2 regions of the Sporosarcina sp. 179-K 3D1 HS genome follow, and region 2 is predicted to be linked to the other one. Evidence: predicted binding sites of a transcription regulator. Region 2 holds the regulator's gene; the other holds the start of a gene.
What was found. Region 2 encodes CtsR, which represses protease genes until heat stress. Its sites were predicted from a motif close to ATGGTCAATAAAGGTCAAACA; they were not measured.
Positions count from the first base shown of each region.

Region 1: a site for CtsR is predicted at 3,521-3,541, ahead of clpP (ATP-dependent Clp endopeptidase proteolytic subunit ClpP). Genes of this name have one in related genera too.

Region 1 covers NZ_JBFEGI010000021.1:8,251-24,626, reverse strand. Annotated here, with positions in the region: gene AB1K83_RS17800 (ThiF family adenylyltransferase) at 320-1,336, opposite strand; gene AB1K83_RS17795 (thiazole synthase) at 1,333-2,100, opposite strand; gene thiS (sulfur carrier protein ThiS) at 2,103-2,306, opposite strand; gene AB1K83_RS17785 (thiamine phosphate synthase) at 2,326-2,919, opposite strand; TPP riboswitch at 3,003-3,111, opposite strand; tRNA gene AB1K83_RS17780 (tRNA-Arg) at 3,334-3,405, opposite strand; gene clpP (ATP-dependent Clp endopeptidase proteolytic subunit ClpP) at 3,624-4,232, shown strand; gene AB1K83_RS17770 (LemA family protein) at 4,393-4,971, shown strand; gene AB1K83_RS17765 (TPM domain-containing protein) at 4,968-5,783, shown strand; gene AB1K83_RS17760 (glutaredoxin family protein) at 5,862-6,092, shown strand; gene gap (type I glyceraldehyde-3-phosphate dehydrogenase) at 6,665-7,675, shown strand; gene AB1K83_RS17750 (phosphoglycerate kinase) at 7,800-8,984, shown strand; gene tpiA (triose-phosphate isomerase) at 8,999-9,760, shown strand; gene gpmI (2,3-bisphosphoglycerate-independent phosphoglycerate mutase) at 9,753-11,276, shown strand; gene eno (phosphopyruvate hydratase) at 11,292-12,587, shown strand; gene secG (preprotein translocase subunit SecG) at 13,051-13,278, shown strand; gene AB1K83_RS17725 (alpha/beta hydrolase) at 13,351-14,097, shown strand; gene rnr (ribonuclease R) at 14,319-16,376, shown strand, end outside.
Region 2 covers NZ_JBFEGI010000007.1:40,649-57,024, reverse strand. Annotated here, with positions in the region: gene cysS (cysteine--tRNA ligase) at 1-332, opposite strand, end outside; gene cysE (serine O-acetyltransferase) at 329-985, opposite strand; T-box leader at 1,096-1,315, opposite strand; gene gltX (glutamate--tRNA ligase) at 1,403-2,866, opposite strand; gene ispF (2-C-methyl-D-erythritol 2,4-cyclodiphosphate synthase) at 2,938-3,414, opposite strand; gene ispD (2-C-methyl-D-erythritol 4-phosphate cytidylyltransferase) at 3,389-4,105, opposite strand; gene AB1K83_RS10660 (PIN/TRAM domain-containing protein) at 4,144-5,256, opposite strand; gene radA (DNA repair protein RadA) at 5,512-6,882, opposite strand; gene clpC (ATP-dependent protease ATP-binding subunit ClpC) at 6,959-9,415, opposite strand; gene AB1K83_RS10645 (protein arginine kinase) at 9,638-10,726, opposite strand; gene AB1K83_RS10640 (UvrB/UvrC motif-containing protein) at 10,716-11,273, opposite strand; gene AB1K83_RS10635 (CtsR family transcriptional regulator) at 11,306-11,776, opposite strand; gene AB1K83_RS10630 (hypothetical protein) at 12,104-13,786, opposite strand; gene AB1K83_RS10625 (hypothetical protein) at 13,923-14,600, shown strand; gene AB1K83_RS10620 (DUF3600 domain-containing protein) at 14,953-15,636, opposite strand; gene AB1K83_RS10615 (sigma-70 family RNA polymerase sigma factor) at 15,629-16,153, opposite strand.

The DNA of each region.
Region 1 (16,376 bases), on a different contig from region 2:
TACTTCTGCTGAAGCGCTCATAACTTTTGAGAACCGCCCATACTTCTGCTGCGGCGCTTATAACTCTGGAGAACCGCCCATACTTCTGCTGCGGCGCTTATAACTCTGGAGGACCGCTCATACTTCTGCTGCAGCGCTTATAACTCCTGACAACCGCTCATAATTCTGCTTCAGCGCCCATAACTCTAGGCCATCGCTCATAATTCTATTCTAGCGCTCATAAGCCACGAGGACCGCTCATACTTCCATCTCCAAAAAGAAAAAACAGGCAAGGGCACAATATACGTTCCCTCGCCTGTTATAGTCATATGGCTTTTCCTCACCCCAATAACGAAGCCATAATCCGTTTGGCGGCCGAAATATCTTTTGTTCCGTGAATAAGAATACGTCCGTCACGGAATAGGACAATCCGATGACCGCTAAATTGACAGACGGCTAAATGGGGATTGCGCTTCAGATTGGTGACAGCCCCTTCAATTGATTCTGTGATAGCTTGCAATTCGAATTGCCGGCTGGCTGGATATGTTAGCTGGACTGTGTCGCGTCCGCAGAGGACGGCTGTCCGGATTGTTGACCGCTTGTCCAGAAATGGATATGTCCTAACATCTGAACAGCTCGGACAGTCCGTTTTTTTCAACGCTTGGACATCGATGGTCGAGCGCTCTCCGCTCCACAGGTCGGCTGATTCCAGTTTTGGTGCGGACGTGGCACCAGATAGGTATTTCAAGACGTCCGCCACTTGCCGGGCTGCAGTCGTGACGACAATCGGGCTGATGACACCAACCGTATCGCAAGTCATCATCTGGGAGGGTAGTGTGTCCAATAGGCAATGCAGGCAGGGCTGACTATCTTCCAATCCAATCGGGAAAGACAATCCGTAACTTCCGACACAGGCACCCATGAAGAACGGAATCCCTTTCTTCATGGCCGCATCGTTCATGAGCAGACGGATTTCGATATTATCCGTCCCGTCAATGACCAGATCATGTCCCGTAATCAACTCTTCGACATTTTCGGGAGTAACGTCCGCTACGATTCCGGTTACCCTTACGTCTCCATTGATTGCGGTCAGCCGTTTTTTAGCAGCCACCGCTTTCGGTAATTGATCGACTACATCTTGTTCGGCATAGAGCTGCTGTCGGTGGAGGTTCGTCCACTCGATTATATCCCGGTCCACGATGGTCAGCTCCCCGACTCCCGCCCGAACCAGCATCTCCGCACTGGAGGAGCCTAGCGCGCCGGCTCCCATGACGAACACTTTGGCATTCCGGATTTTCCGCTGACCTTCCTCGCCAATCGGGGCAAAAAGTTCCTGGCGTGAATATTTTCCGTTCAACTTGGTAGCAATCCTTCCATCGGACTGCTCGCTACAGCGTAGTCGCGCTCCGGCATCCGGCCGGCTTCGAATCCTAACCTTCCGGCCTCGATTGCCAGCTTCATCGCTTCGGCCATCTTGATCGGATTTTGAGCGGCTGACACAGCTGTATTTAACAAAACGCCATCCGCCCCTAACTCCATCGCGAAGGCCGCGTCTTTCGGCGAGCCAATTCCCGCATCGACAATGACCGGTACCGTCGCTTGTTCGATAATGAAAGACAGATTCAGCGGGTTCAGAATGCCGCGGCCTGAACCGATCGGAGCGCCGCCCGGCATGATGGCGTGCACACCCATTTCACCAAGTCTTCTTGCCAGGACGACATCGTCGGAAGTGTAGGGCAATACGATAAAGCCTTCCTCCAACAGCATTTCGGTCGCTCGCAGCGTTTCAACCGGATCAGGCAATAGCGAATGGTCGCAGCCGATGATTTCGACCTTCACCATGTCACAGAGGCCTGAAGCTTTTGCGAGCTTAGCAATGCGCACCGCTTCTTCCGCTGTTTTGGCTCCAGCCGTATTGGGCAGGAGAGTATACTTTGACAAATCCAGCTGTTCCAAGAAGTTCGGTTGCGAAGGTTCAAATATATTCATCCGCCGAACTGCAAAGGTCAGGATTTCTGCTTCCGAAACACGCACCGCTTCCTTTTGGATTTCAAAAGAAGGATATTTTCCTGTCCCGAGCAATAAGCGGGACGAGAAGGTTTTATTTCCGATCTGCAACATGTTTAACCGCCTCCTACAAAGTGGATGATTTCAATCTGATCCCGGTCTTGAATCGGGTGATCATAAGCCTCTTTATTCAAAATCTGTCTATTCAATTCCACAATCAAAATACGGTTGTCGAGTCCTAAATGGTGCAGCAACTGCTGGACATCCCCCACCTCTTTTGGAATCGAACGTTCCATTCCGTTTACTTCGATATTCTTCAACTCACAACGCCTCCTCATTTCATTCAAGCTCCCGCCGGTATTCCCGGACAGCTTGCAATGGATGATCACTATCAAAAATAGAAGACATGATCGCGACACCGGCGACTCCCGACCGGGCCAATTCTGGGAGATGGCTAGGCTGGATCCCGCCAATCGCATAGACCGGAATGGACAAAGCGGTGACGATTTCTTTCAATTCCGCTGTGCCGCGAGCCGGAAGCCCCTCCTTCGAACGGGTGTCATATAAATGACCGTAAAGGACCCAATCCACCCCCTCCTGACTGGCCACGATCGCTTCTTTGGTCGAGTGGACCGATTTGCCGAAGGAAATTTGGGGGAACCGGCTTTTCAACAAGGGAGAGGGGATGCCGTGCCCCGGTATTTGGACTCGTTCGATCCCGCAGACAAGAGCTATATCCATCCGTCCGTGGACAATCAATTTCCTCCGGTCAAATCCGGAATTGTCCATGTGTTCGATCAGCTGAACCAATTCTTGAGCACTTTTGGATTTCTCCCGTAAAATGACGGCATCGACGGAATGTTGGATTGCTAGAAGAACGTCCGCCAGTTCGTGAACAGGAAGCCGGTCATTGGTGACGGCAATCAGTTTCAAACCTCCACCTCCCTCCATACAAAAAAGACCACTTCCCTGGAAGGGTAAGTGGTCTGGAGGTCATCCGCTATGTACAAAGATGCGCCGAAAATAAGCCACTTCCCTCCGCAGGTCCAAACCTGTTCAGGTAATAAGGGTATCGGAGTTGTACTCGTCTCTCAGTCCTTTTCAAGGATTCCCCTAATGGTCAAAATATGTATTCAATTTTGTTGACGCTTTTACCATAGCATGGATTTCATTGGAAGGGAAGGGGGGTCTCAGGAAGTTTAACGGTGGAAAGTTAGGCTATACTAACAGAAGATAGTAAGAAGTCGGTTGGAAAAAGAGGATTATAGATTACATATGCCGAAATAAAAAGACTGGCAGAGAAAATAAAAAAACCCACTTATGTGGATTTCAATCAAAAATATAAAACGCCCTCGGCAGGAATCGAACCCACATTTCAAGAACCGGAATCTTGCGTGCTATCCGTTGCACCACGAGGGCAATGTAAAACGCTACACTCTGTAGCAGACAAATTTCATTATACAATTGATGAGTCAGGAATGCAATACTTTTTTTGTTTTTCCTTTGATTCAGCCGGGTTTTGCTGAGAGCGTTATATTTGACCTTTATTGACCATAATAGGTATGATAAAGGTACAGTTGAAACGGCATCCTGTTTCAGCAGGCCGATCACTTATCCACTTTGAAGGAGGAAATGGAATGAATCTAATACCTACAGTAATTGAGCAGACGAACCGGGGAGAACGTGCCTACGACATTTATTCCCGCTTATTAAAAGACCGGATCATCATGTTGGGAAGCGCCATTGACGATAATGTGGCGAACTCCATTGTCGCACAGCTTCTATTCTTGGAAGCGGAAGATCCGGAAAAAGACGTCTCCATCTATATTAACAGCCCAGGCGGAAGTATTACAGCAGGGATGGCCATCTACGATACGATGCAATTCATCAAGCCGGACATTCAGACGATTTGTATCGGTATGGCAGCGTCCATGGGATCCTTCCTTCTGACAGCCGGGACAAAAGGAAAGCGCTATGCTTTGCCGAATGCGGAAGTCATGATTCACCAACCACTCGGTGGTGCACAAGGGCAGGCGACTGAAATCGAAATCGCTGCGAAACGCATTTTGTTCCTACGCGAGAAATTGAACACGATCCTTTCCGAGCGTACAGGCCAGCCGGTCGAAGTGATTGCGCGCGACACGGACCGCGACAATTTCATGACAGCGGAACGTGCCAAAGAATACGGATTAATCGATCATATCATCACACGCAGCGATATGAAACTTAAAGAAAACGAAAAATGATGCAGCTAGAAGCCGATCTCGATGATGAGATCGGTTTTTTTATTGAATAGTAAAAAAAATGAAACCTATACATAGGTGAAACAGTATATATGGTGTAGAGAAGTTTTAAAGCATCGGATTAGCGGTAAATTATTATCATACAGTAACGAGGAGTGGTGAAATGAGGAGATTATTGGGACCATTATTGACCATAGTTGTCATTTTGGTGGTGCTGGGCATCGTGTTTGTGCCTAGTTATAATAAATTCGTCAACTTGGAAGAAGATGTGGATCAAGCGAATGCGCAGGTCGATAACCAGTTGCAGAGGCGGCTCGATTTGATTCCGAACCTAGTGAATACGGTCAAAGGGTACGCGAGTCATGAAAAAGAGGTACTCACTGAAATTGCGGAAGCCCGTTCCCGGCTGGCTGGTGCCCGGACTCCGGAAGAAGAGGTGGCGGCAGATAACGAGTTATCGGGCGCGTTAAGCCGACTGCTCGTCGTGGTGGAGAATTATCCGGATCTGAAGGCAGATAGGCAGTTTACACAGTTGATGGATGAGCTGGCGGGGACAGAGAACCGGATCGGCGTCGCGCGAATGGATTATAACAACGTCGTCGCAACGTACAATCGGCAAGTGAAACGCTTCCCTGGAAAATTGGTAGCTTCGATTTTCGGGTTTGATGAAAAAGAGTATTACCCAGCGGACGCAGGTGCGAAAGACGCCCCAGAAGTCGATTTCGGGGATGACAAAAAGTGATCGATCGGGCCCTTCGCCTGTTCCTTGCGGCATGTCTGCTCTGTATAACCGTGTTTCCCGGGATGGCGTCCGCAGCGAATGTCCCGGTGATCCAAGACGGTGCGGATATCTTATCGCCGCAACAGGAAGCGGAACTTGAGCAATATGGAATCCGGTTATACGATGCGACCTCGGCCGAACTGGCCGTCCTGACACTTCCGAGCATCGGGGACGAACCGGTTGCGGAATATGCAGTAAAGAAGTTGCGGGAGTTCCAATTAGGGGATAAAAAACTGAATAACGGAGCGTTACTGGTCGTCACGACACAAAAGAATTCAGCAGGTGATCGACACTTCCAATTGTCAGTCGGCTATGGGCTCGAAGGGGCTTTGCCGGATGGGAAAGTCACGCGGATCATGGATGAAGTGGCCGTCCCTTTTCTGGAAGAGGAGCAGCCCGACCAGGCGATCATCAATGCATACAAAGCTTATTATAATGAAATTGCGGCTGAATACGGACTGGACGGCGCTTCCTTGCCGGTCAATACCGTGTATGGTGAATACGACTCGTCAGAGGGAGGATTCCCGTTGTTCACGATTATTATCGTCTTGATCATCGTCTTTAGCTTGATGCGTGGAAGTGGCGGCGGTGGCTCCGGCGGTTCCCGCGGACGACGAGGCGGGGGCGGTCCTGTCTTCTTCCCAGGCTCCTTTGGTGGTGGAAGTGGAGGCGGTGGCTTCTTCGGCGGAGGCGGTTCCGGTGGAGGAGGCGGATTTGGTGGTTTCGGCGGAGGCGGTTCCGGCGGTGGCGGAGGTGGCGGCCGAAGCTGGTAAGTTCAAAGGATGGCATGCATGCGTGCCATTCTTTTTTTGATTATACTAAGAGAAACGATATGGACGAGGTGTACCCTGATGCATTTGACATTTTACACGAGAGAAGGCTGTCCGCTTTGCGAGGAGGCGAAGCGGATGCTGCAATTGGCGGAAGATGACTTCCCTTTTACGTGGACGGAAGTCGATATTGAACAGGACGATGTTATTCATGAAAAGTATATGCTCATGATCCCGGTAATTGAGATCGACGGGGACGTCGCCCTGTACGGCTCTATCGGTTATATGGATATTGTGGAGTTGTTTGAATGAACGGCTTGGTTTCTCGCAACCGCCCATAACTTCGCGCCAGCGCTCATACTTTCATTCAACCGCTGATAAGTTCTCGCCCGCGCTGATAAGTTCGCGTAACCGCTGATAAGTTCTCGCCAACGCTCATAAATTCGCGCCATCGCTGATAAGTTCTCTCCAGCGCTGATAAGTTCACGCCCGCGCTCATACTTTCGTTCAACCGCTGAGAAGTTCTCGCCAGCGCTGATAAGTTTGCGTTAGCGCTCATAAATTCACGCCCGCGCTGATAAGTTTGCGTTAGCGCTCATAAATTCACGCCCGCGCTGATAAGTTCTCTCCAGCGCTCATATTTTCATTCAACCGCTGATAAGTTCACGCCCGCGCTGATAAGTTCGCGTAACCGCTGATAAGTTCTCGCCAACGCTGATAAGTTCGCACCATCGCCCATAACTTCACGCCCGCGTTCATACTTTCACATAACCGCTCATTACCAACAACCCTACATCATTTCCCAGTAGACTAAATCGCCCGACCATACATATGTATCCGCAACAACGGGTAGATATAAAAGAAAGGACGTAGGAGGGAATGACATGCCAATAAAAGTGGCAATAAACGGATTTGGGCGGATCGGCCGCCTCGTGTTGCGGGAAATTATGAAGAACCAAGATAACATCGAGCTCGTCGCCGTGAATGATTTGACGGATGCCGCGATGCTCGCACATTTATTAAAATATGACTCCGTCCATGGGGTATTCGAGGCGGATGTAGAATCCAGTGAAGATACATTGACTGTCAATGGCACCAAGATCCGGGTGTTCGCTGAACGAGATCCGTCCCGATTGCCGTGGAAAGAACTTGGAATCGACATTGTCGTCGAATCCACTGGAGTTTTCCGCGATCGGGAAGGGCTGACCAAACACTTGGAAGCTGGAGCAAAAAAGGTCATTTTGTCAGCACCCGCCAAAGGGGATATCACAACTCTCGTCATGGGGGTGAATGACGAGACATACAATCCTGACAAAGATGATATCGTCTCCAATGCCTCCTGTACGACTAACTGTCTTGCTCCTGTCGCGAAAGTGCTCCACGAACAGTTCGGTATCCGCCGGGGTTTCATGACGACGGTCCATTCCTATACGAATGACCAGCGGATCTTGGACTTGCCCCATTCCGACTATCGCCGTGCACGGGCAGCCGCTGAATCGATCATCCCGACGACTACAGGTGCCGCAGCTTCTGTGGCCAAGGTGCTCCCGGACTTAAAAGGGAAGTTGGATGGCATGGCCGTTCGGGTGCCGACGCCGAATGTCTCGCTTGTCGACTTTGTCGTGGAATTGGACAAGGTAGTGACAGTAGAGGAAGTCAACACCGCTCTACGGAAAGCCGCCGAAAGTGAAATGAAAGGCATCCTGTCATACTCGGATTTGCCTTTAGTTTCCAAGGACTACAATGGCAATACGTCTTCCTCGACGGTAGACGGTCTATCAACAATGGTCATGCAGGAAAACCTCGTTAAAGTCATCTGTTGGTATGACAATGAGGCCGCCTATGCTGCCCGATGTGTTGATTTGGCACGGTTGATCGCAAGCAAAGGGGTTTGAAAACTTCTTCTGTTAGATAAACATAGCCATTCTAACGGGAATTGCTTATAATGAGTAGATGGGTAAGAGGAGCGGGGATACCCCGGTCCTTCTTTTTAATTAATCTTGGAGGTGGGCATTTTTCATGGAGTCTAAAAAGACGATGAAAGATATGCAGCTGGAAGGGCAACGTGTATTTTGCCGTGTCGATTTCAATGTACCAATGGAGAACGGGGAAGTAACGGACGATACCCGGATCCGGGCTGCAATCCCGACGATTGAATACATGGTGGAAAATGGGGCAAAAGTGATTTTAGCCAGTCACTTAGGCCGTCCGAAAGGAAAAGTGGTCGAAGAGATGCGACTCGCGCCAGCGGGACATAAACTTGCGGAGCTTCTAGGGAAACCGGTGAAGATCCTCAAAGAATCCGTCGGAACGGCAGTGGAAGAAGAAGTGGCTTCCATGGCGAACGGCGATATTGTCCTGCTTGAAAATGTACGGTTCAATGAAGGGGAAGAGAAAAATGACCCTGAACTGGCGAAGGAGTTCGCAAAGCTCGCGGATGTATTCGTCAATGACGCATTCGGAACTGCTCACCGTGCGCATGCCTCCACGGCAGGAATTGCAAATTACATACCAGGCGTCCTCGGATTCTTGCTTGAAACAGAACTGGACGTTCTTGGAAAAGCTTTATCGCATCCGGAACGCCCATTCACTGCGATCGTAGGCGGTGCAAAAGTAAAAGATAAGATCGGTGTCATTGATAATCTACTTGATATTGCAGACAACCTTCTCATCGGAGGCGGTCTTTCCTATACATTTACAAAAGCACAAGGATATGAGACAGGTAATTCGCTTGTAGAAGAAGATAAAATCGAATTGGCCAAGTCCTTCATTGAAAAAGCGAAGGAAAAGGACGTCAACCTGTATCTACCGATTGATGCAGTCGTCGCCGATTCGTTTTCGGAAGAAGCGGAGACACAAACGGTTTCCATCGATGCCATTCCGGAAGGCTGGATGGGGCTGGATATCGGACCGGAAACGGCGAAGTTGTATGCGGACGTCATCCGGAATTCGAAGTTCGTCATTTGGAACGGACCGATGGGTGTCTTTGAGATGGAACCATTTGCAGGCGGTACGAAAGAAGTGGCTTTGGCGACAGCTGAAACCGAGGCGTATACGATTATCGGGGGCGGGGATTCAGCAGCGGCTGTCGAAAAATTCAACGTGGCCGACAAGATGGATCACGTATCCACAGGCGGTGGAGCATCATTGGAATTCATGGAAGGCAAAGAGCTCCCTGGAGTTGTGGCATTGCAGGATCAATGAGTGGAGGTACTGATTTGCGAAAACGAATCATTGCAGGAAACTGGAAGATGTATAAGACGAGTGAAGAAGCGAAAAGCTTTGTTCGGGAAGTGATCGGCAAGCTGACGGGTTCCGATAAGGTCGAACCGGTCGTTTGTCCGCCATCCCTGTATCTGGAAGAGTTGGTTCGATTGACCGCGACTTCTTCATTGTCCATTGGCGCACAGACGATGCACGAGGAGAAAGAGGGGGCATTCACCGGTGAAGTGAGCCCGGCCATGTTGGCGAATGTTGGGGTACGCTATGTCATTCTCGGACATTCGGAGCGCCGCCAGTATTTCAATGAAACCGATAGCGCCGTGAACCGGAAAGTCCAAGCAGCTTTCGAAAACGGTTTGACGCCGATTGTCTGCGTTGGCGAAACCTTGGAGCAGCGTGAGGCTGGTCAGACGGCACAATTGGTTGCGGACCAAGTGGAAAAAGCGTTCAATGGGATTGATGCAGAATCGGCGGAAAAAGCGGTTATCGCCTATGAGCCGATTTGGGCGATCGGTACGGGGAAAACAGCAACCGCTGAAGATGCCAATGAAGTGTGCGGAACGATCCGTCAAACCATTGGCAAGTTGTATGGAGAAAATGTTGCAAGCCAAATCCGTATTCAGTACGGAGGCAGCGTGAAACCTGATAACATTGGCGAACTCCTATCCATGGAGCATATCGACGGTGCATTGGTCGGCGGGGCAAGTTTGAATCCGGCTTCATTTTTACGATTAGTGGAGGTCGGCGGGAATGAGTAAGACAGGCCCTGTTGCTTTAATCATTTTGGATGGATTCGGGCTGCGCGATGATAACTTCGGCAATGCGGTCGCGCAGGCGAACAAGCCGAACTTCGATATTTTGTGGAACAACTATCCACATACTACGTTGACGGCTTCCGGCGAAGCGGTCGGCCTTCCCGACGGACAAATGGGGAATTCCGAGGTCGGTCATTTGAATATCGGAGCCGGCCGGATTGTATACCAGAGCCTCACACGCATCAATAAGTCGATCCGGGAAGCTGACTTTTTTAATAATGAAGTGCTGTTGGATGCCGTTGCACATGCGAAAGAACGAGGGTCGGCACTTCACTTGATGGGTCTCCTATCTGATGGCGGAGTGCATAGCCATTATGATCATCTTTTTGCATTGCTGCGACTTGCAAAGTTGAATGGCATTGAAAAAGTATATATCCACGGGTTCCTCGACGGACGGGATGTCGGTCCGCAAACCGCCCTTGATTATATCGAAAAGACCGAGTCTGTAATGAAAGAGCTGGAGGTGGGCAAGTTCGCTTCCATCTCTGGACGGTATTATGCAATGGACCGGGACAAGCGATGGGATCGGGTAGAGAAAGCCTATCGCGCCATTGCAGATGGAGTTGCCCAAACTGCAGCGACTCCGTCGGCCGGCGTTCTGGCTTCGTACGAGCGCGAACGCCATGATGAATTTGTCATGCCGTTCATTATAGAAGAGCTGGGAGAGCCGGTTGCCACGGTGAACAGTGGGGATGCGGTCGTGTTCTTCAATTTCCGTCCAGACCGCGCCATCCAGCTATCCCGTGCATTTACCGAGCCGACATTCAATGAATTCCAGACGAAAGAGTTGGAAGACTTGAAATTCGTGGGCTTTACGCATTATAGTGACGAAGTAGTGGCGAACGTTGTGTTCAGCAATGAAAATCTGGACAACACGATCGGGGAAGTCCTATCGAAAAACGGCTTGCGCCAATTGCGCATTGCGGAAACAGAGAAGTATCCACACGTCACTTTCTTCATGAGCGGTGGCAGGGAGGATAATTTCGAAGGGGAAGAGCGGCTGCTCATCAATTCTCCGAAAGTGGCGACGTATGACTTGAAGCCGGAGATGAGCGCATTTGAAGTGACGGACGCCCTGCTGGATGGCATTGCGGCCAACCGCTATGACGCCATCATCCTGAACTTTGCCAATCCGGATATGGTCGGCCATAGTGGAATGTTGGAACCGACGATCAAAGCGGTTGAAACAGTCGATCAATGCTTAGGCAAGATAATCGATGCCTTACTCGCAAAAGGCGGGACGGCCATCGTGACAGCCGACCACGGAAATGCGGACGAAGTGACGACGCAGGACGGTGCACCGATGACGGCGCATACGACCAATCCGGTGCCTGTCATTGTGACGAAACCGGACATCGAGTTGCGGGAAGGCGGCATTTTGGCCGACCTGGCTCCGACGATGCTGAAATTATTGGATATTGAGCAACCGGAAGAAATGACCGGTACACCATTATTTTAAAAGGGGATAAATGACATGCCAATCATTACAATGATCCAAGGTAGAGAAGTACTTGATTCACGTGGAAATCCGACAGTGGAAGTGGAAGTCATCACGGAAAGCGGCGCATTCGGACGTGCAATCGTTCCTTCCGGTGCATCCACAGGAGAATACGAAGCAGTCGAATTACGCGATGGTGACAAAGATCGTTATCTTGGGAAAGGTGTCTTGAAAGCTGTTGAGCACGTGAATGACGTCATTGCAGAAGAGCTGGAAGATGTCTATTCCGTTTTGGATCAAGTGTCAATCGACAAAGCGTTGATCGAACTGGACGGCACTTCGAATAAAGGGAAATTGGGTGCGAACGCAATCCTAGGTGTATCCATGGCGGTTGCACATGCGGCAGCGGATTATCTGGATATGCCGTTGTATCAATACTTGGGCGGAGTCAATGCGAAGCAATTGCCTGTACCGATGATGAATATCTTGAACGGCGGCGAGCACGCGGACAACAACGTCGATATCCAAGAATTCATGATCATGCCGGTTGGCGCAGAATCATTCCGTCACGGTCTTCGCATGGGTACGGAAATCTTCCACAGCTTGAAATCTGTATTGCAGGCAAAAGGATTGAACACAGCGGTTGGCGATGAAGGTGGATTCGCTCCGAACCTATCTTCCAACGAAGAAGCTCTTACGACGATTTTGGAAGCTATCGAAAAAGCGGGCTATAAAGCAGGCGAAGAAATCGTCCTAGCGATGGACGTTGCATCTTCCGAGTTTTACAACAAAGAAGAAGGCATTTATAACCTTTCAGGCGAAGGCATCGTCCGCACATCAGAGGAAATGGTTGCTTGGTATGAAGAGCTTTGCAATAAATACCCGATCGTTTCGATTGAAGACGGATTGGACGAAAACGACTGGGCGGGCCATAAATTGCTGACAGAGCGTATCGGCCATAAAGTACAGCTTGTTGGAGACGATTTATTCGTCACAAACACGGAAAAACTGGCGCGCGGCATCGAAGAAGGCGTCGGCAACTCGATATTGATCAAAGTGAACCAAATCGGTACGTTGACAGAAACATTCGACGCAATCGAAATGGCGAAACGCGCAGGCTACACAGCGGTCATCTCCCACCGCAGCGGTGAGTCTGAAGATACGACAATCGCGGACATCGCAGTTGCAACAAACGCGGGTCAAATCAAGACTGGTGCCCCTTCCCGTACAGACCGTGTTGCGAAGTACAACCAATTGCTACGCATCGAAGACCAATTGGATGAAACGGCACAATACTTGGGAATCAAAACTTTCTACAACTTGAAAAAATAAGTTTGAAGCTGAAAAAAGTCCACTACGGTGGGCTTTTTTTGTGGGTTTTGCAAGCAAAAATGGGTCGAATGCAAGCAATCTGGTGCGGAGTGCAAGGAAAGGTGCAGCGAGCGCAAGCAAACCGGTGTTGAGTGCAAGCAAATCATGATTTGGGGAAGAAACGGGGCGACACACTGCTTGATTTAATCAGATAAAAGTCCTGTTTCGGGAATAAAACTTCGGAACTGACGGATAAAATATAAAAAGTGACGAATAAATATATAAAAGTGAAGGATATCCTTGTAAAAGTGACGGATATAAGTTTAATTGTGAAGGATATCCGTTCCACTCCAATGAGATGTCAGCTTTGCTAACTTCGATCCAATTCGACCCGTTTTCAGCCAATCTCAGAAAAGGTTGTCAGGACATTGTCGTTTTGGTAAAATAGAAGTATTGTGAAGTTCGATTCAGGAGGTGGAACAAAATGCACGCATTGCTAATGACGCTACTTGTAGTCGTAGCCTTGGCATTAATCGCAGTCGTTTTATTGCAGTCCGGAAAAAGTGCAGGTCTTTCAGGAGCCATCTCTGGTGGAGCTGAACAACTTTTCGGAAAACAAAAAGCGCGTGGCTTGGATCTCGTTTTACAACGGGTCACCATTGTCCTTTCCATTTTGTTTTTCGTATTGGCGATTGCCATCGTTAAATTCTAATTCATGACTAATAAAATGATCAACGCCTGACCTTCCGAATGGTCGGGCGTTTTTTATAGGAGGCTGTACGAAATGAGAATCACACCACCGAAACCGTTCTTTTTCGAGAAAGGGAAGCGCGCCGTTTTGCTGCTTCACGGATTTACCGGGAATTCGGCGGATGTCCGGATGCTCGGACGGTTTTTAGAGAAGAAAAATTATACTTCATTAGCTCCTCATTATAAAGGGCATGGCGTCCCGCCGGAGGAATTGATCAAGACTGGTCCCGATGAGTGGTGGCAGGATGCCGTCAACGGCTATAACGAGCTGAAGGAAGCCGGCTATGAGGAGATCGCAGTCATCGGACTCTCCCTAGGTGGCGTATTTTCACTGAAAATAGGGTATAACATGCCAGTGAAAGGGATTGCCACGATGTGTGCGCCGATGTCGATGCGCACGACCGACCTCATGTATGAGGGTGTCCTGAAATATGCGCGGGAATATAAGCGATTTGAAGGAAAAAGCGAAGAAGAAATCGAAAAGGAAGTCGAGGCGCTGGAGAAGCAGTCCATGCCTTCCTTAGCGGTCCTTCGAGATCTGGTCTATGATGTCCGAGACCATGTCGACCATATTTATGCACCGCTGTTCGTCGTTCAGGCAACGCATGACGATGTGATCGACCCCGATTCCGCAAACTACATTTATGAGAACGCCGAATCCGTCGAGAAGCGGATCAAATGGTACGAAGAATCCGGACATGTCATTACGCTCGGACCTGAAAAAGAACAGCTCCATGAAGACCTGTTCGAATTTCTAGAATCGCTTGATTGGAACGTGTGAATTATCAATTACGCCTCGGCGTAATTGCGTCCAGATTTTGAATCGAGCTTGCTCGATTAACTCCTTTCAAAATCTGTGACATCCGCCGGAGGCTTTATCATTCATTCAGCGGGCTTTGTCCGCTGAATGAATGATAATCGAAATGACCAAGCTATAGTATTGAAGGAGGGTTGCAATTGGACAGTTTTGAACTGGATTTACAGCAACGATTGCTGGATTTAATGAGAGAAGATGCTTATAAACCGTTAACGGTTCAAGAAATTCAAGAACTGATGGGAATGGAGCAAGCCGCCGAGTTCAAGGAATTGGTGAAAATGCTTGTCCAACTCGAGCAGAAAGGACAGATTGTCCGTTCCCGGACGAACCGTTATGGCGTACCGGAACGGATGAATCTTGTACGTGGGAAATTCATCGGGCATGCCAAAGGGTTCGGATTCGTGGCACCTGAGACAGACGGGATGGATGATATTTTCATTCCACCTCATGAAGTGAACGGGGCGATGAATGGGGATATCGTCCTTGTCCGTGTTTCCAACAGCCAAATGGGCGATCGGCGCGAGGGCACGGTCATCCGTATCGCGGAACGGGGTACGACGAAAGTGGTCGGCACCTATCAGGACAATAAAGGCTTCGGCTTCGTCATTCCGGATGATAAGAAGCTCCCCATGGATATTTTCATCGGGAAAGGCGATTCCCTTGGGGCGGTGGATGGCCATAAAGTGGTCGTCGAAATCACCAATTGGCCGGATGAACTGAAATCCGCAACCGGAATGGTCACCCAGATCCTGGGCCATAAAAACGACCCGGGCGTCGATATCCTGTCGATCATCTACAAACATGGGATTGAAATCGAATTCCCGCAGGAAGTGATCGACCAGGCGAATAAAATCCCGGATACAGTGCAGGAAAAGGATTTATTCAAACGGCGTGACGTCCGTGATGAATTGACGATCACAATTGACGGCGCCGATGCCAAGGATTTGGATGACGCCATCTCCGTAACGAGGGATGAAAGCGGAAATTATATCTTATCCGTCCATATTTCGGACGTCAGTTATTACGTCACCGAAAACTCGCCCATGGATGCGGAAGCATATGAGCGCGGGACGAGTGTGTACTTGACGGATCGGGTCATCCCGATGCTGCCACATAAATTATCGAACGGCATCTGTTCATTAAACCCGGGCGTGGACAGACTTACTCTAACTGCCAAGATGACGATAGACCGGAACGGGAAAGCTATCGAGCATGAGATTTTCGAAAGTGTCATCCGCTCCGATGAACGGATGACGTATACGGATGTTTATAAAATCATCGAAGAAAAAGATGAGGAACTACTTGCAAAATACGAGCATATCGTGCCGATGCTTAACGATATGGCGGACCTGGCCCAAATCCTGAGGCAGAAGCGGATGGATCGGGGAGCGATCGACTTCGATTTCAAGGAATCCAAGATCTTGGTCGATGAAAACGGCTGGCCGACCGATGTCGTCGTCCGGGAACGCACGGTTTCCGAGCGCCTCATCGAGGAATTCATGCTGGCGGCGAATGAAACGATTGCCGAGCATTTCCACTGGATGCAAGTGCCGTTCATCTATCGGATCCACGAAAATCCGAAAGAGGAGAAATTGCAGCGGTTCTTCGAATTCCTTACGAATTTCGGAATCGTCGTAAAAGGGACGGGCAATGCAGTCCATCCTCGCGCCTTGCAGGAAATCGTCGAGTCGATTGAAGGATTGCCGGAAGAGACCGTCATTTCCACGATGCTCCTGCGGTCGATGCAGCAAGCGAAATATTTCGAGGAAAGCTTGGGGCATTTCGGGTTGTCCACTGATTTCTATACGCATTTCACGGCACCGATCCGTCGTTATCCGGACTTGATCGTCCATCGGTTGATCCGGACGTATTTGCTTGAAAAAGATGTGTCGTCCCAAACGCTGACCCATTGGAGTGCGGAACTGCCGGAGATCGCACAGCATACGTCCGATCGGGAACGCCGCGCTGTCGATGCAGAGCGGGATACCGAATCTTTGAAAAAGGCTCAGTATATGCTGGATAAGATCGGGGAGGAGTTCGAAGGCGTCATTTCCTCTGTGACGAACTTCGGCATGTTCGTCGAACTGGAAAACACGATCGAAGGGCTCGTCCATGTCAGCTATATGACGGATGACTATTACCGATTTGACGACCGTCAAATGATCATGATCGGGGAGCACACCGGCAAGCAATTCCGGATCGGGGATGAAGTGACGGTGCGCGTCGTTTCGGTCAAGCCGGAA
Region 2 (16,376 bases):
ACATCCGCCTTCCCGCAGCCTAGCGCGCCGACATCTTCAAAATAGGCATTAATAAAGCGGTCGGTCAATTCCCCGACCTCTTCGCCCAGTTCATTGGCCGCTTTAATAATTTTATCGTCCACGTCCGTGAAATTTGACACGTATGTCACGTCATACCCACGATACTCCAAATAACGACGAACGGTGTCGAATACGATGACAGGCCGCGCGTTTCCGATATGAATGTAATTGTAAACGGTCGGTCCGCAAACATACATTTTCACCTTGCCCTCTTCAATGGGGCTGAAATGCTCTTTCTTTCGTGTTAGCGTATTGTAAATTTGAATACTCAATACCGTCCCTCCTTCACTTCCTGCTTCTCTATTTGCTCAATCCGCTTTTCCAGCCGTTGGATTTCGGCTTCAAGCCGGCTGCATACGTCCGCAACCGGATCCGGCAAGTTTTGGTGATCATGCCGTTCGACTTTCATGCCGTTCATCATGACTACTTTGCCCGGGATACCGACGACTGTGGCATCGGGCGGTACGTCTTTCAAAACGACCGACCCAGCTCCCACTTTGCTTCGTTCTCCGATCGTGATGGACCCAAGTACTTTCGCTCCGGTGGCAACTAACACATTATCGTGAAGCGTTGGATGGCGCTTCCCCTTTTCCTTCCCGGTTCCCCCTAGAGTCACCCCTTGGTAGATCGTAACGTCATTGCCGATTTCACAAGTCTCCCCGATGACTATCCCCATTCCATGGTCGATGAAAAAGCGACGTCCAATCTTCGCGCCCGGGTGGATTTCAATGCCGGTGAAAAATCGGCTCACTTGCGACACAACCCGTGCCATGAATCGAAAATTCCGTTTGTACAGAGCATGCGCAATCCGATGAGCCCAAATGGCATGCAAACCCGAATATGTCAACACGACTTCAATAGTGCTGCGTGCAGCGGGATCCTGTTCGAATATGCACTGGATATCCTCTCTCATCCTTCGAAACACCTTGTTTTCCTCCTTTTCTAACTAATGGAAGGCACCTGCTTAATGGTCCATTTAGCCTGCCCCGTCGTCATCATCTTAAAAAAATAAAAAATGCGCCTCCGCCAAAAAATGACAGAGACGCATTGCATGCGTGGTTCCACTCCGCTTGGAAGGAAAAATCTCCTTCCCGCTTGAACACCTATAACGCTGGTGATGCGTCCGGCCTACTTGGGTTTCGGCACGGCTCTCAAAGGGGCATTTCGATATGACAGGGGCACGGATCACTTACAGCCGGTGATGATCCTCTCTGGGGTGCTTGCCATACCTACTTCTCCTTATCAACGATTTACATACTCTCTATTTCGGCGTACTAAAGGCGCATTTAAGTTCAAAAAACGATTACCTATCATTGTACATCGCGAACGATGAAAGTCAATATTATTGTTTGGCGTATTTCGAAACGCGCTCCAAAACTCTCTCTCTTCCAATCAGGGCAATGGCAGCCGGCAATTCAGGGCCATTCGTCTGGCCAGTCGTCACCACTCGGATTGGCATGAACAAGTTCTTCCCTTTATGGCCCGTTTCCTTTTGAACTGCTTTGATTGCATCTTTAATCGACGCTGCATCGAACGTTTCCAGACCTTCCAGCTTCTCTTTGAATGAAGCCATCACTTCCGGAACCTGTTCGCCCGCTAGGACTTCTTGGGATTGTTCATCATATTCAATATCATCTTGGAAGAACTGGGCGGATAACTCGACAATTTCCGATCCAAAGCTGAGCTGGTCATGATAAAGGGCGATCAAATCACGGACCCATGCGCTTTCCGCTTCCGTCAACTCGTTCTCCACCAGTCCGGCTTCCTGAAGATGCGGCAACGTTAAAGCGACCACTTCATCCAATGATAATTTTTTTACGTATTGGTTGTTCATCCAAGTCAATTTCTGCTTGTCGAACATGGAAGGCGATTTCGATAATCTGCTTTCATCAAACAGCTTCACGAGCTCGTCATGTGTAAAGATTTCCTCTTCTCCACCCGGGGACCAACCAAGTAGGGCAAAGAAATTAAACATCGCTTCAGGCAAATACCCGAGGTTTTTATATTGGGAAATGAATTGGATAATGGATTCGTCCCGTTTCGACAATTTCTTCCGATCTTCATTGACGATCAAAGTCATATGTCCGAAACGCGGATACTCCCAGCCAAAAACATCGTAAACCATTAGCTGCTTCGGCGTGTTTGTCAAATGCTCCTCCCCACGGAAGACATGGGAAATTTTCATGGAATGATCGTCGATGACAACCGCGAAGTTGTAGGTCGGAATGCCATTTGCTTTCACCAGCACCCAGTCTCCGACGTCTTTTGATTCGAACGCTACCGTGCCGCGGACGAGATCTTCCACTTTATATGTCACATCTTCCGGTACTTTCATCCGGATCGTATACGGCATGCCGGCCGCTTCCTTCTCCGCCACTTCTTCCGCCGTCAGATTCCGGCATGTGCCGGCGTACATCGGAGCTGCAATGCCGGTCGCTTTTTGCCTTTCCCGCTCTGCTTCCAGCTCCTCTGTCGTACAGAAACATTTATAGGCATGGCCGCCATCCAACATGTCCTGCGCATATTTCGTATAGAGGTCAAGTCGCTCCATTTGACGATAAGGCCCGTATGGACCGCCGATATCGACGGACTCATCGTAATCAATGCCAAGCCACTTCAAGTTGTCGAGCTGGGACAATTCTCCGGCTTCGATGTTCCGCTCCGTGTCGGTGTCCTCGATTCGAATAATGAATTTTCCGCCATGGTGGCGGGCAAAAAGATAATTGAAAAGAGCCGTCCGTGCTCCGCCGATATGTAAATGTCCGGTTGGGCTCGGTGCATACCGTACGCGTACCTCTGTTGTCATGGGTTATTACATCTCCGTTCTCATTTGTTTACTGTGTCATTTTACCACTCGTCCGCTTTCTTTGAAAGATGTCATGAGGTAACGAGCAAGATTGTCGCCATGGAAGCGATGCCCTCTTCCCGTCCCGTGAAGCCTAACCGTTCCGTCGTGGTCGCCTTTACATTGACTTGGGAAACGTCCGCCTCTAATAGTTCCGCAACACGCGTCCGGATTTGCTCAATATAAGGTGCCATTTTCGGCTTTTGGGCAATGATCGTACAATCGATATTCCCCAATTGATAGCCTCTTTCCTTGACGAGACTCCAAATTTTCTCTAATAAAACGGCTGAATCGGCATCTTTATAGGCTTCATCTGTGTCCGGAAAATGCCTTCCGATATCGCCTTCTCCAATTGCGCCAAGTGCTGCGTCGGTGATCGTATGTAACAGGACATCCGCATCGGAATGTCCAACCAACCCTTTATCGTGAGGAATGGTGATCCCCCCGATAATCAGCGGCCGCCCTTCTTCGAATTTATGCACATCAAAGCCTTGTCCGATCCGCATCATCCAAATCCTCCTCTTGTTTTCGCTTCAATAAAACCTCGCCAAACACGAGATCTTCCTGAGTCGTCATTTTCACATTATCATACGTGCTCTCCACGATATGGACTGGATGCCCGAGCCGTTCCACAAGCATCGATTCATCCGTGCCGAGAAAACCGTCTTCCTCCGCTTTTTTCGTCGCTTCGTGCAGTACCTCATAGCGGAAGGCTTGAGGTGTCTGGATGATATAAAGCGCCTCGCGATTGACTGTTTTTTCCACCACGCCATTCCGCGCCATCTTCATCGTGTCCTTCGCTTTGACCCCGGCGATGGCTGCTCCTTTTGCGGAGGCCATGTCAACAAGCTTCCGGATGACGTCACGCCGGATAAAAGGCCGGGCCGCATCGTGCACGAGCACGACACCAGCACCCTCATGCGCTTCGATACAGGAAGCGACGCTATGTTGACGTTCCTCTCCTCCATCGACGAGCGCTTTCACTTTTGTAATGCCGAACTGTCCCAGCATGTCTTGGATCTGCCCGCGCTCTTCGGGTTTGACAGCTAGAAGGATCCCAGCACAATCAGGGTCGCTGTCGAATACGCGAAGAGTATGTATGAGGATCGGCGTCTCGCCGATCTCCAAGAATAGTTTATTGAAGCCCGCCCCCATCCGCTTTCCGCTTCCGGCGGCCGGCAACATCACTGTGTACTCCACTATCCATCTTCCTCTACTTCCTTTAATCAATCACGACATCAATTGGCCCGTGCCGTCTTCCCATTTTTCGGCTTGGCGAAAATCATACGACCCGCCGATGTCTGTAGCACGCTCGTCACAACGACATCGATCGCGCTTCCAATATGATGTTTACCATCTTCCACCACGATCATCGTCCCATCATCCAGATAGGCGACGCCCTGGTTATGCTCCTTGCCGTCCTTGATGACGACAACGTGCATTTCCTCTCCAGGGATGACAACCGGTTTTACCGCATTCGCCAGATCATTAATATTCAATACGGCCACGCCGTGCAAATCCGCAACTTTATTCAAATTAAAATCATTTGTCACGACGAAACCACCCATACTTTTCGCAAGACGGACAAGCTTCAGATCCACTTCCGCCACATCATGGAAATCTTCGTCCGTTATCTGGACATTGGGGCCTTCATCTGTCTGCAACTTTTTCAAGACATCGAGCCCCCGTCTTCCTTTCGTCCGCTTTAACGTATCGGATGAATCCGCAATATGTTGCAGTTCCGTCAAGACAAACTGCGGTACGACGAGAATGCCTTCCAAAAAACCGGTCGCCGAAATATCCGCGATGCGTCCGTCAATGATAACGCTAGTATCTAATATTTTATAGAGCTTATTGTGGTTCGGTAGAGCGGAAGGGTCTCCACCTTCCGCCTCCTTCTTTTTTTGTCCCGCATTTTTAGCAGAGTAAAGCGCTTGAATGAATTCTTCACGTTTCTTGAAACCGACTTGAAATCCGAGATAACCGAGAAGGATGGACAACAAAATGGGTGTGACGGAAGCGATGACCGGAATTTCGATATTGCCTAGTCCGAAACTGACAAGGAAAGCTAAACTTAAGCCGACAATCAGACCAATCGTTCCGAAGAGCAAATCAAAAATCGGCGCTTTCAAGAGACGATCTTCCATCCATTTGATGAAATTGACAATCGGCTCAGTCAAAAATAGATTGACGATGTAAAAAATAGCGGCTCCCAGAATGGCGGATACATATGGATTATTGATCATCGGCTTGGAGGTAAATGAAAATAAGGTGAATAAATGCGGTAAAAACAACACCCCAAGCGTCCCGCCAATCAATAGAAGCCCAATTTGCACCACTCGTTTCAACATATCTACGACCTCCTTTCATGTATAAGAAGGATGTTGAAAAAGCAAATTCTTTATTAAGAAAACATTTTTCGAACATCCCGTTGCCTGTCATTATACATGTTTATCCTTTTGAAAGCTGTTCTGAACATGGTCCGGAACCGAATTTAATCCTATATTCATAAGACTTCCGATCATGTATCGAAGTTCCGGCTCCCTATTGAAATGAAAGATGGAAGGGCGGAGAAACGATCTTAACCCCCCTCCCCCGCAAGCCCCTCAACCAAATGCTATCTTCAATGCTTCGCTGATCGTGTCAACACCAATCACTTGGATGCCTTTCGGGTAGTCCCACCCGCCCAGGTTGGAAGATGGAACGATGGCCCGCTCGAACCCTAGTTTGGCGGCTTCCACGACACGTTGTTCAATTCGGGAGACCCGACGGACTTCTCCCGTCAATCCGACTTCACCAATGAAACAGTCGGACACCCCGGCGGCAGCGTCCTTATAACTGGAGACGATGCTCATCAATACCGCCAAGTCAATGGCCGGTTCATCTAGTTTTACACCACCAGCCACTTTGATATACGCATCTTGCGCCTGCAACAGCATCCCCATCCGTTTTTCCAGCACCGCCATGAGCAAGGACACCCGGTTCTGATCGATTCCGGTGGCCATCCGCTTTGGATAATTAAAGCTGGAAGGGGTGACAAGCGCTTGGACTTCAACCAAGATCGGGCGCGTTCCTTCCATGGACGCCACGACCGTCGAACCCGCTCCGCCTTGCGACCTTTCCCGCAAGAACAACTCAGACGGGTTCAACACTTCTTTCAAGCCGGACTGCAACATTTCAAAAATGGCGATTTCATTCGTCGAGCCGAAACGGTTTTTGACACTGCGTAAGATCCGGTACGTGTGATGGCGTTCCCCTTCGAAATACAGGACAGTATCCACCATATGCTCCAACAGCCGCGGACCTGCAATCTGACCATCCTTCGTCACATGGCCGACAAGGAAAATGGCGATCCCCTGCGTTTTGGCAATCCGCATCAGTTCAGCGGTACATTCCCGCACTTGCGACACGCTGCCCGGTGCCGATGTAACTTCCGGATGGTGGACGGTCTGGATCGAGTCCACGATAACAAAGCGGGGTTTCACATCCGAAATCGTTTCATGAATTTGCCCCAAATCCGTTTCTGCGTAAATGAAAAGCTCATCCGACGCGACCCCGAGCCGCTCCGCCCGCAGCTTCGTCTGACGAATCGATTCCTCTCCGGAAATATACAGGACTCGTTGGCTCTTGTTTGAGAGGAGAGCCGACACTTGAAGTAGCAAGGTCGATTTCCCGATGCCTGGGTCGCCTCCGATCAGAATTAAAGAACCTGGGACGATTCCGCCACCCAGCACCCGGTTCAGTTCCCCGAGCTCAGTCTCCACTCTGGGTTCTTCCACTGTCTCAACCGCACTGATCGGCATAGCCTTTTGCCGTATATTTTCGGAGTGCTGAAACGCGCCACGCGGTCCTTTTTGGACAATCTCCACTTCTTCGTCCATTGTATTCCATTCACCGCAGCCCGGGCAGCGACCCATCCATTTCGGAGACTCGTAGCCGCAGGATCTACACATGAATTTCGTCTTCCGTTTAGCCATAAAATCCCCCCAACGTGAAAAGGACAGCCCTACCCGGCCGAAAATCCATTCGGCGGGCGGGCTATCCGGTGCACTTTTATTTTTCTCCGACTTCGACTGCTTCGTTTTTCTTGTTTGTTTTCACCGTGAATTCTCCAGCTTCGACGTCAATGACCACTTGGCCGCCTGTCAGGATAGTGCCTTTCAAGAGCTCCTCCGATAGGCGATCCTCGATATGTTTCTGAATGGCCCGGCGGAGTGGACGAGCCCCATACTCCGGATCATAGCCTTCTTCGGAAATTTTCTCTTTCGCCGCATCTGTGATGATGAGTTCAATATCTTGTTCTACCAAGCGTTTCACCAATTCATTGGACATGAGCGAGACAATTTCACGCAGATGCTCTTTTTCAAGTGAGTGGAAGACGATCATTTCATCCACACGGTTCAAGAACTCTGGACGGAACACTTTTTTCAACTCATCGAGCATAGTCGATTTCATGCTCTCGTAATCGCGCTCCGTGCCGTGTAAATTGAAACCGACGTAGCGGTTTTTCTTCAAGGCTTCGGCTCCGACGTTCGATGTCATAATAAGCACCGTGTTGCGGAAATCAACCGTACGCCCTTTAGAATCTGTCAGCCTTCCGTCTTCCAACACTTGTAGCAAGATGTTGAAAACGTCCGGGTGGGCTTTCTCGATTTCATCCAGCAGGACAACCGAATACGGTTTGCGACGGACTTTTTCCGTCAACTGGCCACCTTCATCGTAACCGACATATCCTGGAGGTGAACCGACGAGACGGGATGTCGAATGCTTCTCCATGTATTCAGACATGTCGATCCGGATCATCGCATCTTCGTCACCGAACATCGATTCCGCAAGCGCCCGCGCCAGTTCCGTTTTCCCGACACCGGTAGGTCCGAGGAAAATGAAGGAACCGATTGGACGTTTCGGATCTTTCAAGCCGGCACGTGCCCGGCGGATCGCCCGGGAAATGGCGGTGACCGCTTCTCCTTGGCCAATGACGCGCTTATGGAGCAATTCTTCCATGTTCAACAATTTGGCGCTCTCGGTCGTCGCGATTTTCGAGACAGGCACGCCGGTCCACATCGCTACGACTTCGGCGATATCGTTGACTGTCACTTCAGACTCCGTCTTGCCTTGCTTCTCTTTCCAAGCCGTTTTTGTCTTATCCAGCTCTTCTTTCATCTTTTGCTCTTTATCGCGGAAAGAAGCCGCTTTTTCGAATTCCTGGCTTTGGACGGCCGCATTCTTTTCAGAACGGATCGCTTCCAGCTTCGCTTCGAGCTCCTTCAAATTTGGCGGTGTTGTATAGGAGCGGAGACGTACTTTCGATCCCGCTTCGTCAATTAAGTCGATCGCCTTATCCGGAAGGAATCGGTCGGAAATGTAGCGATCCGACATTTTCGCAGCCGCTTCGATCGCTTCGTCCGTAATTTTTACCCGGTGATGTGCTTCGTAACGATCGCGCAAGCCACTGATAATTTGGATCGTTTCCTCGACAGTCGGCTCGTCGACTTGGATCGGTTGGAAACGACGTTCCAGCGCTGCGTCTTTTTCGATATATTTTCGGTATTCATCCAATGTCGTTGCCCCGATACATTGCAATTCACCGCGGGCAAGAGACGGTTTCAGGATATTGGAAGCATCAATCGCGCCTTCCGCTCCTCCCGCACCGATGAGCGTATGGAGCTCGTCAATGAACAGGATGATATTGCCGGCCTGGCGGATTTCTTCCATCACTTTTTTCATACGGTCTTCGAATTCACCGCGGTATTTTGTGCCGGCGACGACCGTTCCCATATCAAGTGTCATGACGCGCTTATCGCGAAGGATTTCTGGCACTTCGTTGTTAATGATCTGCTGGGCAAGCCCTTCCGCAATCGCCGTTTTCCCGACGCCCGGCTCTCCAATCAGAACTGGGTTGTTTTTCGTACGGCGCGCCAACACTTCGATTACGCGGGTAATTTCCTTTCCGCGTCCGATAACCGGATCGAGTGTGCCTTCACGCGCGATTTCAGTCAAGTCGCGGGCCAAGCTATCCAATGTCGGAGTGGCGGCAGAATTGGCAGCGCCTTGATTGCCAACAGAGCTGTCATTGCTGCCAAGAAGTTGAAGGACTTGTTGACGGGCTTTGTTGAGGCTGACCCCTGCGTTGTTCAATACCCGTGCGGCCACACCTTCTCCTTCACGGATCAGCGCAAGTAGAATATGTTCTGTGCCGATATAGGAATGGCCCAACTTGCGGGATTCGTCCACAGATAGTTCAATTACCTTTTTAGCGCGCGGTGTGTAATGAACGATCGGTCCCACATCTTTAGAGCCGCTGCCTACTAACTTCTCCACGCCTTGTTCAATAGTTTCGAAACTTACATCGATCGCTTCGAGCGCTTTCGCTGCAATGCCGCCGCCTTCGCGGATCAATCCTAGCAAGATATGCTCCGTGCCGATCGATTCATGTTTCATCCGAATGGCTTCTTCTTGAGCAAGCTGCAATACTTTTTGTGCACGTTGTGTAAATCGGTTGAACATCATATTCATTCCTCTCCTATCTATATATGATCCTATCCCATCCGCATCAGCCAAGGCTGAGGGAGTAAAGGTATAACGCATCCTAATGGAAATTCTGTTGATTCAAAGACAGCCTATTTTAGTGTATTCAACTGGACCGCATCGAAAAACGGCGTCCCAAAAATTGACTTTGACTATCTTTGATTATACTATACCTGCCGTACATCAGTTACGCAAAGTAGATGCTCAACTTTCCTCGTTTTCTTCTATGGCAGCTTTGGCTTTCTCGACGTCCAGCCTTTCCCGGAACAATTGGGCCCGGAAGATATCCCGTTCTTCCTGCGAAAGCTCTGTTCCTGCATAATGTTGCAAAAAGCCCGGCTGCATGAAAATCATCAGTTCATTCAAAATAGACATATCAATATCTTCAATTATGCCGAGGTCGATGCCGAGACGGACATCCGACAGGCAGCGTGCCGCTTCGCCCGATGGCAACAGCCTCGCATAGAGAATTGTACCAAGCGAACGGAACAAACGGTTTTCCAAAGCGATTCGCGATTTGGACAGGAGTAATTCCCGGGATTTGCGTTCATGGGCAATGAGCCGGTCTGTTATATTTCCAAGATCTGTTATGATTTCATGTTCAGTCTTGCCTAAAGTCGTCTGATTCGATACTTGATAAATATTGCCCAACGCCTCGCTCCCTTCTCCATAACTTCCGCGCACGACCATGCCGAGCCGTGCAATAGAAGGGATGATCCGGTCAATTTGCTTCGTAATGGTGAGTGCCGGCAAGTGCATCATGACCGATGCGCGCATGCCCGTCCCCGTATTGGAAGGACAGCTCGTCAAATATCCAAACGCTTCGTCAAACGCATATGGCAGTACCTTTTCCAGCTGATCGTCCACTTGATCGGCCTGCTCGTAGGCCGCTTCCAGCTGAAGGCCTGGATAAATGCACTGGATCCGGATATGATCCTCTTCATTCACCATGACGCTGACGGTTTCGTCTTCCGATAAGATGACAGCGCCAAAGCGTTCGGGATTTGCAAGCTGCGGGCTGATCAAATGCTTCTCCACCAATACTTGACGTTCCATGGAGGGCAAATCGGCCATCTTCATATAGGTGTACCCTTTTTGGTGCGAATCAAGCAATGCAGCCGAAACTTCTTTATCGACCGCCATCGCAGCCTCCTCCGAAAAGGCGATCGGGAAACGGTATCCCGTCAAATTCCGGGCTAACCGGATCCGGGTGGACAGGACGATATCCGAGTGCTCGCCATGCGCTGTCATCCAGCCCGTCACGGATTGCTGCATAAATCGTTCAATTGACATCGCTCTCTTCACCTCCATCATGAAGCCGCAACTTCAATGCGTTGGCTTCATCGCGCAAAACCGCAGCCTCTTCAAAGCGCTCCGCTTCGACAGCTTCTTTCATCTTCACCCGAATTTCTTCTATCTTCTTTTTCACTGCATAGATTTCATTGAAGGAGACCGGAATTTTACCGACGTGTTTGGAATGGCCGTTATGAAGTTTTCCCAGCATTCGCGGTAACCTCTCCCGGAATGTCGCATAACACTTCGCACAACCGAACTTTCCGATATCCAAGAACTTCTGGAATGTCAGCCCGCAATTTGGGCATTCGGGACCCCGCATCATCTCTCCCCTCGTCTGCGGTTGACTTTGGAATGGGTCTTGCCCGCCAAACCATTGGGAGAGGAATTGTTGGATCGATAACGGCTCCTGATTCGGATCAAACTGAAGGGAGTGCGAGTGGAATGCGCATTTCTCACATAATTGGCGTTCCAATGACCCTCCCATACTCTCTTGGGTCAAGATGACAGAAGCCGGACGTTCTTTGCAATTTTCACATATCATCATAGGGGCACCCACCTCGTCCTAATTATTGGCGTTCAATCCATTTGCTCGTACAAGAGCGTCAGGAGCATCGCCTGTAAAATACGGGCGCGCATTGTATCGCGCTCGGGTAATGGTTGTTGGATGGTCGCCCGGTCCACCGCGGCAAGGATCAGATTCGCTTCCCGTTCGGACAGGACCTCATCTTCCATAAGCCGGTGGATGATATCCTCGGCCATCGTGAAAGAGGCGCCATCTTGTATTCCTTCCAAAATATGCTCGATCAATTCTTTATGCGAATTAGCTTGGACACGGATAATGCGAATATACCCCCCGCCTCCACGCTTGGACTCGACAATATACCCGCGTTCCGCCGTAAAACGTGTCTTAATGACGTAGTTGATCTGCGAAGGGACGCATTGGAATTTTTCTGCGACTTCGCTGCGCTTAATTTCAATGGCGCTCTTCTCTTCCTCTTCGATTATTGCCTTTAAATACCCTTCAATAATGTCAGAAATGTTTCGCATGTCTATCCTCACCTCTTTCCTAACTAGGTCAGAATCCGTTGACTTTGACTATCTTTGACTTAATTGTACACGAATAAACCCGTTCGGTGCAATTGATATGCTAACGAAGGAATTTTGAGGTGTAGCGCAACAGAAATGCGTCGTGACGGAAAACCTGTCGTCAGGAAGCAAGGCCATATTATTGTAAGCGTACCCGATTTTTCTTTCGGCTACGCTTACTTTTTCAAATGGCGAATAAATATGAGTCCCTATCATGTTTTCGTTTAGAAATCGGCGCGCTGAGTCATCATAAAAAAACGCCGGAGGATCAGATCCCCCGGCGCTTTTTTATTCAATCGTCGTATTTGTCAGATCTTTCACCGGCAAGAACAACTCGCCAGTTTCCAAGTAGGTCAACACCAACCGGTCGCCTTCCTGGACATATACCGCCAGTGGCGCCACTTCCGTCGAAATGATAAAATTCCGCCCGTCGTCCGCCAAGATGGACACTAGGGTGAAATCGCCGACACGCTCTTTAAACACGCGTTTGACGGTGATCGCCGCTTTTGCCTCTTCCGCATCGGAACTTCCATCCACTGTGCTGCCGCCCCGCTGCAGTGCTGTTTTGTACAGTCTGAGCGCCTCGTTAGGCGAGTTGCCGTACACCGATATTTCCGGATTGGCTGCAGACACGATGAAGTAGTTTTGCAGGAAGCCGTTGGAGTCCAGCACCGGAGTCAGCCAGCTCGCTTCTCCGTAAAAGTTGTATAACACCGGCATTTCACCCGTCCACTTCTTTTCGATAAATTTCTTTTCGATGATCTGGAGAGCCCCTTGAGAATCCATGTACGACTCTTCCAAGTTACCTGTATAATAAGTCGCTTCCCCAGTCCGGCCATCCGTCAACGCATAGCCGAGCATCGAATCGACCCCTTCTTTCGGACTTGTAAAATCGGTGAAGTAATACATATGTCCCGTTTCGTCAAAAATCGGGCTTACATTCGCCTCCGTCCCTTCATCGGACGGCAATTTCACATCTTTCTTCCCGACCACCGAATTCCAGAAGCCGTGAACGTATTTTCCGAAGTAACTGTTTTGTAAACTAACCGCCTCAGGAGAAACCGCTCCGTCAATGAATCCCGGCACGTCTGACAGCCCAAACTTCGTCGTCGCCCCCGTCATGGGATCGACCATTACAATCCCTTTGACGTCAAAGCCATTCCGGGCGGTAATGAAATTTCCATATGAACGGAAATAGTGGGGCTTGCCTTCATCGTCAATTTCCAGTTGGACTTCCCCGTAGAAAATCAAATCCGGAAATGCCATCCGCATATGGCGTTCCACTTGATGATGGAAGTAAGAAGATGGAGTATATTTCATTTCTGACTTGATGAATTTCGGATTATCCGCGGAGTCGGTCGCGCTCATGGTAAAATAGCCCGGCGTCGTTTTGCCGTTCAGCCATTTGAAAAAGCCCGAGAACTCAACAGGCGCGATATAGACGAATTCATCATTCACTTTCTGGATCTGTAAATGGCCCAGTTCAAAATAACTCGTATTCGGCACTTGGCCGAATGCCTTTTTCATTTTATTGCGCGCAAATTTAGGTGGTACGCTAGCTGGCGTCTTTGTTTCATCAAACGCTTTGATTTCCACCTGTTGGTCCATTTCCACCGCCTTGTACTTCTTATCGGCATTGAACAATGGGGCACTCAGCATATACCCCCCTACGACCAGCGCACCTAGGAATAAAATCCCTTTCAGGAGCCGCTCTTTCCCAGTTGACGCCAATGTCCCCAATAAAGTCGTGACGAGTAGGGCTACCCATAAAGATGTCCAATTTCGATCTACATTCGTTACGTAATAGAATACAAAGATGGAGATACCAGCTACCGCTGCCAAACCGACGATAGCAACCCATTCAGTAACGGCTAACCGTGTTTCCTTCTCTTTGGACGTTGACAAAAACGGCACGATGAACAGTGCGACTAGAACTCCTGCAACGGCAGATAGTATGAATAAGTTGAGCATCTGGAACACTCTTTTCCGTTTAAGATTTTGGTCTTCTATACTATACGGTTGAACAGCCGAAACGTTTCAGCAGATTCCCGAAACTTTCTTCCAACTAACCCGTAGAAGATAGACACGGAAGGAGGGGGGCCTAATCATGAGTAAAAATAGGTATGATGAAACGATTGCAACGGGGAAGATGAAGCCGAAATGGATCTTTTATTTGATTATCATTAGCGTGATGATGGGGAGCCTTCTCATCGGGACGGGTACGCTGCTCTTCCATTCCCTGTCCATGGGGGAGGGGTGGCTGTCCCTCCTATTCGGCGGCCTGTTTGCGTTCTCGCTCTGGGCGTCCATCAAAATCTTCCTCCTCACGCGCAACAAGAAGCCGACGAAAATCATTGCGGTGGCGGAAGAGGATGCGTATACCATTTACGCCATCAATGAATGGACCGAGGATGAGAAGGTGACAAAAGTCCATTACGACACGATCGACCACTTGCTGATCGGCGTCTGGACGAATCGCGGATTCAAGGGCCGGAAAAGTGATTACGTCGGAGCCCAACTCATCATCCGCCATCCGGATGAAGACGGACAGTGGACGTATACTTCCTCGATTATCTTTGATGAAAAGGTCCTCACTATGTGGAATGAGCGAATTCAGGCACATGACATCCCGGCATTTATCACGCCATTCATTATTTCGAATGTCAAACGGGAAACGTTTGATACGCTTATCCAAACGATAGATGCCCAATCTTTCGACGGCAATTTCTCCATCAAAGACTATTTTCAGCAACAGGAGCAGCTACTCGAGTGGCAGCACAAATGAAAAAGAACCCTTTTGGATGAATAACGGATTCGATGATAGGGAGAAAAATGCAATAACAATGTGGATAACAAGTTAATCAACATATATTGCAACAGTACATTTGCAATTTAAACAACAAGTAAAACGCTCAGAAACCCGAGCGTTTTTTCATGAAATATTTTACTCCCCTTATTGGACTGAGCCGCTAATTAAACAATCACGCCCTACAATGAATTAACTTAAGTATGGTCTCAATCCAAAAAACGACTAATTCTTTTCGAGCTAATGCGCCCGTTGAAACGTATATTCAGCCTACTGTTATGTTTCAAAAAGAATTGAAAATAACTTAGTATGTTTTAGTCCCCCCTATAATTCAATCAATTTGTTTTTCATTTACATAATTTAAGTATTCTTGAGCTTTAATGAATTCCGCTTGTAACTCTGAAGGAATTGAAGCGATCTCGGGGGCACTTGAGACTCCTAGTTGCGCCATAGTCGTTTCATATGTTAATAAAGCTTGAATGTATTGTTCATATTCTTCGGCTGTTAAAACCTCTTTGCTTGATGGTAGCCCGTTGAGTTTGTCAAAGTATGGTTGGATTTCGTACATTGCTACTCTAATATCCTCTAATTGTTCTGCAGGGACTTGTGAATAATCGATGTTTCCATTTGTATCGCCATATTCAAGTTTTGCACTAGTAAATACATTTAGTAAATCTTTAAACTGTTCGTACTCGTCTTTTGTCAGGTCACCTTTTGCTTGATTTAGTTTTGCATCAAATAATAAGTAACTTTCCATTGTTACGCTTGCCACATGTTTTTTTAGATTATCAAATGAACCATATACATCATCGGCCAGTAACGCTTGATAAGCAAATGCACCTGTTGGAATCAGTAAACAAGCAGAAATAACAGCTATAGCCAATCGTTTTTTAAAAAAACGATTCAGTTTGCCACCCATTTCAGACTTTGCTTTATTAATGCCCAATTTACTCCTTTCATGAAGCTCTGCAGGGATTTCAATTTTTGATAACTCTTGTTTAAAATGATTATCCATAATTACCCGCCTCCTTTACATTTTGACGAAGCTTGTCTAAAGCACGGTATAGGACAGATTTTGCGGTTCCGAGCGGTATGTCCAATATCTCTGAAATTTCCTTTAATGTACGATCATCGTAATATTTTAGTAAAATGACGCTCTTCTCATCCTCTTTTAAAGCATTGATCAGCTTGTGCAAAGATAAAGTGAGTGCAATGTCTTCATCTTCTGACCCAGATATCACTTCAAAGTCTAAATATAGCGGAATCACCTTTTTGTTTTTATTGATTAAGTTCAATGCACAATTAATCGTAATTTTCATAAGCCAAGTCTTAAAATACTCAGGTTTTTTCAATGTACCGATTTTCTTATATGACTGATAGGCCACTTCTTGAACTATATCTAAGGCATCTTCTTTATTTTTTACATAGACATAAGCCATTCGATAAATATCTGCTTCGTACTGCCGGAAAAGCATTAAGTAGGCTTTATCATTTCCTTTTTGTGCTTTCTTTACTAAACGTTCAAGTTTCACCTTAACTCCTCCTTTCGTTTTGTTTTGGCTTTAGGCTTTAGGCTTTACATCTATTAGACAAAAGGGAAGGTGATTTGGCTTAAATTATTTTTAATTAGTTTTATGTATTTCGATTTTTTCTTTGAGCAGGCAGAGAATTCATGGTGGTTGTTACTGAAGTACAACCATTCACACACATATACATTTATTTACCACAACTTTCCACAATTGTCGCATTTCTATT